DNA from 2 places in the Cyclobacterium sediminis genome. Region 1 is predicted to be linked to the other one. Evidence: riboswitches for the same ligand, from Rfam matches in the RefSeq annotation. Region 1 holds a riboswitch; the other holds the start of a gene.
What was found. Region 1 has a riboswitch for cobalamin ahead of ACYVHJ_RS01785 (TonB-dependent receptor). Riboswitches for the same ligand answer to the same signal wherever they lie in the genome.
Positions count from the first base shown of each region.

Region 2: it holds a riboswitch for cobalamin, as region 1 does, so the genes downstream of both, metE (5-methyltetrahydropteroyltriglutamate--homocysteine S-methyltransferase) here and ACYVHJ_RS01785 (TonB-dependent receptor) in region 1, are expected to answer to the same signal.

Region 1 is NZ_BAAGVC010000002.1:301,229-304,398, reverse strand. Features, by position in the region: gene ACYVHJ_RS01785 (TonB-dependent receptor) at 1-1,609, opposite strand, end outside; cobalamin riboswitch at 1,797-2,009, opposite strand; gene ACYVHJ_RS01780 (ABC transporter substrate-binding protein) at 2,114-3,170, shown strand, end outside.
Region 2 is NZ_BAAGVC010000018.1:29,008-32,177, forward strand. Features, by position in the region: gene ACYVHJ_RS15595 (DUF1501 domain-containing protein) at 1-355, shown strand, start outside; gene ACYVHJ_RS15600 (NHL repeat-containing protein) at 365-1,429, shown strand; cobalamin riboswitch at 1,525-1,716, shown strand; gene metE (5-methyltetrahydropteroyltriglutamate--homocysteine S-methyltransferase) at 1,900-3,170, shown strand, end outside.

The DNA.
Region 1 (3,170 bases):
TATGCTTGGGCACATATGGAAGCTGCTTACCTTGACTAAGCGTATTCCCTACATCGCCAGACTGATTGACTGCACTATTTAAGCCATAGTCCACATGTATGGTCCAAAGATTTTCCCCTTGCAAAAACCCTCCTTTGAAGAAATACTCCAAGCCTTGGTTGACTACATTACGCACATTTTCGGCTTGCCAATAAGTACTGTGTGGCAGCCAAAGAATCCAGTCATCTACATTCATATGAAAATAGGTAAGCCTATTTTCAATACTAAAGGCCGATAAATTGGCCTTAGCTGTTAGCCCTATCTCTTTGCTGAGGCTTTTCTCGGGTTTTAAATTGGGATTTCCACCGGGTACCCAGAACCTATCGTTCAATGTGGGTATTTTAAAACTTCTCGACAGGTTGCTTATTAGTTGCCAATTCCATTCAGTTGATTCAAAGAAAGTCCATTCCACGCCTAGTGAAGGAGTAAAAGGAACAGCTTCACTATCATGAATAAGTTGCCTGAGCTGCATAGAAATCCCAAGATTTTGACTTGGTCTGAAATTGGTCGCTTGGTATAATTCTATTCGCTGTTCCTGTCGATTATAGGTGGCTAATTGCCCTTTGATATGTGAAAAACGAATACCTGCAAGGGACTGCCATTTCTGAGAGAAAGCGTAATCCAAGGAGGTACCTAGTAAAAATAAACGGGTTTCATTCCTATCGGAATTGAATACCATCACATCATTGGAAATCCCGGTGCTGGCAGTCCAGGTAAGATTTTCACCGGAATGGGTATAATCTATTATGGCCCTAATACTTCGATCCTCCTGCACATCATTGGTTGATGAACCAAGCAGGGGCTGGATTTGTCGGTTATTGGCGTTGATCCAAAGGTTGGCTTTCAGTGTTTGTGCGGTGTTAATGCTATAAGCAAAATTCTGTACCAAACCAATTTGAGAAACCCTGGCATGATCTTGACGTTTTTCCGGTGTACCGGGACTCGCATAATCTTTATAGGTGAAATTGTTAGCAGTGTAATTTCGGTAAAGGTTGGTTTTGAAAGCCAATTTCTCATTCCCTTGCCGATAACTTACCTGCTGATGCCATCGGCCAAAACTCCCTAATAGTGTGCCGATCTTTAGTTCATTTCCGGTATTGAATTTTAGATCTGAGGACAAATGAACGGATCCCCCGATGGCGTCTGTACCATATAAAGCCCCGGAACTCCCGTAATGTATATTCACCGCGTCAAATCCTCCCACCGGAAATATTGAATAATCTGCTTGTCCAAGGGAAGGGCTGTTTACCGGCAATCCATTCCAAAACAAAGCGTTGTGTCCCGCTGAGGTACCTCGTATGCTTAGAGAAGCGATCATTCCCGGTCCGTATTGTCTTAAAAACAAGCCTGTTTCCTGCTGTAAAACCTCCCCCAATGAATATCCCGACAAATGCGCTAACTTGCCTTTATCGAGTGTCCTAACATACTGGCCAAAAGCATACTTCCTCAAGGCAGCAGCATGGACTTCCACCTGAGAAAGTACTAGCGTATCTTGAGGAGACACAATTGAGGAATCCGGTTCGCTCTGCCAACCTGCAAAAATAAAAACCAAACAAGCAATTAATGACATCCTCTTTCTTACAATTAATGATCCATGTTTTCATACATTCCGGAAAAAGAGGAGAATAGAGAATATTAACAGGTAAGCAAGCCTGGACCTTCACCAAAAAGCATCTGACCTGGTTACCAATGTTCAATCAATTAAAATATTGAAAGCAGCTAAAATTTTCTTCTCAGCCTTTCTCCCGAAAGCTACGAATGACAAGATTTTAATGGCAGGTCTCCTGACTTCCCAAGGTAAATCCGCCTTCTCATCCCAAATAGGACAATGGCAAAGGATGGATTTCCATTTTCTTTATTGTAGTAAAGACTGGGTTACAGTTGCGGGGACAGTTTCGGACTTTCACCAAATTCCCTATTAATCCCGAGCGCCTGGTTAAGGATCGGGAACCATAAATCGGCACAAACATACGCTAAAAACTCTATTTGAAAAAATTAAGTTATTGGAAATGGTCTTAGCAATGATTTACTTTGACCTGAAAATTAAATCTTATTTATCCTTTTTTACGAAAAAATGGCTGCTATCCGTTTGTTAATTTTTGTCCTACTAATCATTTCATCATGCAGGCAATCCGATCAAAGAGGTAGTTTGGATGCATTGAAAGAAGTTCCTTTACGCTATGCCGAAGGTTTTTCGCTTTTTCGTGGAGAAAATTATTATATCATTGAAATTATTCAACAGGATACTGAAAACCAACGTTTTTTGGTGCAGGATAAGCAAGAAAGCATCGAACTTCCTGAACTCTCTATCGATGGAAAAATTGTAGCTGGAAGCCATAAAATTATATTATCGGCCACTCCGCAGGTTGCTCATTTGGATTACCTGGATGCTGCAGAAAACCTTATGGCTTTCCCTGACCTCGATCTGATCACTTCAGAGAAAGTCAGAAAAAGCATCAATGATAACAAAATAATTGATCTGGGTAAAGGACCGGCATGGGATTTAGAAAAGATCATCGACTTACAGCCCGACTGGGTTATGGTATCAGGGTTTGGTGAGACCTCCCAAATGGAAAACCGATTAAAATCCGCCAAAATACCGGTGCTAATAAATAAGGAGTACCAAGAGAAGCATCCATTGGGAAGGGCTGAGTGGATCAAAATTACCGGTGTATTGTTGGGGAAAATGGAGAAAGCGGAGGTAATTTACACTGAAATCGCCGACAATTACCAAAATGCACTAGAACGGGTAAGCCAGATACCTTCACAAGACAAACCTTCCGTACTTTCAGGCTCTATGTACAAAGACATTTGGTATGCACCGGCCAAAGACAGTTGGGCAGCTAAAATCATAGGGGATGCTGCCGGCCAATACCTATTCGACCAAATAGAAGGAAGGGGGAGTTTGACACTAAATTATGAATTTGTCCTAGATCAGGCAGGACAGGCAGCCTATTGGATTGGAGCAGCTGACCATACTTCTTTAGGCAGTATGGTTGATCAAAACCCTAAATACAGTGATTTTGAAGCGTATAAAAAGAAAAAAGTATTCACTTATACTTTGGGAAGAGGAGAAACAGGGGGGTATCGGTATTTTGAAGAAGGTTATTTACGGCCTGATTTGGTACTTT
Region 2 (3,170 bases), on a different contig from region 1:
AGACCTCAAACAAAGAGGACTTCTGGAAGACACTTTGGTAGTTTGGGGAGGAGAGTTTGGCAGAACCAGTTTTTCACAAGGAAGGCTTACCGCAACCAACTATGGCAGGGACCATCATCCCGGATGCTTTACCATGTGGATGGCAGGGGCTGGAGTAAAAAAAGGAATGGTCTATGGAGAAACCGATGAATTCAGTTATAATGTAGCCGAAAACCCGGTGCATGTTCATGACTTTCAAGCCACTTTACTACACCTATTGGGTATAGACCATGAAAAATTAACTTTTAAACATCAAGGCAGAAGATTCAGACTAACGGATGTCCACGGACAGGTAGTCAATGAACTCTTGGCATAAATACAATTCATGCATTCACGAAGAAAATTTATCCAAAAATCCATCACCGGTGGTGCAGTATTTACTGCCGGAATCCCTCTTTTCAACATCAATTCATATGCAGCGCAGCTTCAAAAGGACATGCTGGGCCATGGTGATTTCCAATACAGAATAGAAAGAGAATGGAGCAAAACCAACAGCAACAGCCATCCTGTAAATAACTGCCACGAAATGGTTTTGGACCGAAAGAACAGATTGATACTGTTGACTGACCATCCGAAAAACAATGTCCTGGTTTATGATACTTCAGGAAAAATTTTGGTCACTTGGACTTTAGGTTTTTCAGGTGCCCATGGTTTGTCGATTTCGAAAGAAGGTGGTGAAGAATTTTTGTTCATCACCGATACCGGTTTAGGAAAGGTAGTAAAATGCACCATGGACGGTAAAATCCTGATGGAATTGGATCATCCGGGCAAAATAGGAGCTTACAGCGAACAAGCCTTTTATCGGCCCACCGAAACAGCCATAGGCCCCAATGGGGATATTTATGTGGCCGACGGTTATGGTTCCCAGTTTATTTTGCAATTCGACAAGTCAGGTCAATTTATTCGCAAATTTGGCGGAGACAGTTTTCTCCAACCGGACAAATTTAAACAGGCACATGGTGTGGCCATAGATTACCGAGACCCTAGCAATCCGAGCCTACTTTGCTCTGCAAGAATAAAAAATACTTTCAAGCGCTTTACTTTAGAAGGGGAATACTTGGAAGACATTTATTTACCCGGTGCATTTATAAGCCGACCTGTTTTGGATGATGAAAATTTATACTCCGGTGTCTGTTTTGGTATGGAAAGAGACAATTATAACATGCATTTAAACAAAGGCTTTGTAACCATTTTAGACAAAGACAACAAAGTGGTTTCTAATCCCGGAGGCACCAAACCTGTTTATAAAAAAGGTAAACTTGAACTGATGTTTCAAGAAGAACCCATCTTCAAACATTGTCATGATGTGTGTTTGGACAGGGACAAAAACCTCTATGTTTGCCAATGGAATGCGGATGGTGTTTACCCCTATAAATTACACCGGGTATAATTTTACAGCTACCTTTTTCCTCTCCTTTTTGAAATTGTTGCAGGAAATGTAATTTATCTGTCCTACATTTGGGGGCAATAAGTTCTTTTATTATTTCTTTATCAACCGAAATAGGTTTTACTTAACGTGAATTAATAGGGAATCGTGTGAGAATCACGAACTGTCGCGCAACTGTAAGTAACTACAAAGGTTTTTACCCATAGCAAATCCACTGTTCTAATCTTTAGAATGGGAAGGAAGGTAAAAATGTTACAAGTCAGGAGACCTGCCTGTTTCGAATTGACAACGCTTTCGCGATCTAAAGTCTGGTGTCAGGTTGGATATTATCAACTAAAACAATTGTTTGCCATGGGATAATTGTGCCTTTTTTGATCAATTTCTACAACCAACTCCACTCCCATTTCTACAAAGCGTTTGAAATAAAGCAAAGGGCTTTTAACTCATTTTATTCATTAAAAAGTTAAAAGAACATGCAAACGCACATTCTTGGCTATCCGCGAATTGGTAGCAAACGAGAACTCAAAAAAGCCTGCGAGCAGTATTGGTCAGGCAAAATTTCCGGTACAGCATTAGAAGAGGCCGGAAAACAAATCCGTTTTCAAAATTGGAAAACCCAGCAAGAACAGGGAATAGACCTTATCCCTGTAAATGATTTCTCTTTTTATGATCAAGTGCTGGACATGTCCTTAACAGTAGGAGCCATTCCCGAAAGGTATGCAGCCCTTGTAAAAAATAAGGAGATTTCCTCTCTGGATCTTTATTTTGCCATGGCTCGAGGCTATCAAAAAGAGGGATTAGACATCACCGCCATGGAAATGACCAAATGGTTTGATACCAATTACCATTACCTGGTGCCTGAGTTTACAGTCGATCAAAGCTTCAGTAATCATTCTTCAAAGGTGGTTGAAGAATTTAAGGAGGCTAAAAAACTAGGAATCAAAGCCAAGCCGGTTCTAATAGGTCCGGTGACCTATCTCTGGCTAGGAAAAGAGAAAACCAAAGGTTTTGAAAAAATTGACCTTATTCATAAACTCCTTCCGGTATATTTGGAGATTCTTAAAGAATTGGAGGAAAATGGAGTGGATTGGGTTCAATTTGATGAACCCGTATTAGGCTTGGACCTCAATTCAAAGGAAAAAGAGGCTTTCCTTATGGTCTATAAAACCATCAGAAAAACGTTCCCCAAGCTAAAGACCTTACTGGCCACCTATTTTGAAGGATTAAATGACAATACAGCATTGGCCTTGTCCCTCCCCGTGTGTGCCCTTCATCTGGATCTGGTCAGAAACCCAGAACAACTGGATGAAGTATTGAGCCAAATCCCTGAAAATCTGAGCATTTCTTTGGGCTTCGTTGACGGCCGAAACATTTGGAAAAATGACTTTGAAAAATCGCTCAAAGCAATCAAAAAAGCCAGCCATACCCTTGGGCGAGAAAAGATCATGATTGCTCCCTCATGCTCCCTATTGCATGTTCCTTATGATTTGGAACTGGAACGTCAAGAAGACATCTTATTACCTGAGATTAAAAGGTGGATGGCTTTTGCCAAACAAAAATTGAAAGAGGTTACTTTATTGCAAGAACTCTCTTTACCCAATCCGGAAAAAAATCAGCTCTTGGCCTATGAGGACAATAAGGCCGCCATTGCTAATCGAAAAAACTCCGGCTTAATCCACAATAAAACTGTAAAACAAAGGGTAGATGCCATATCTCCATCAGACGACAAAAGGAAGAGTAAGTA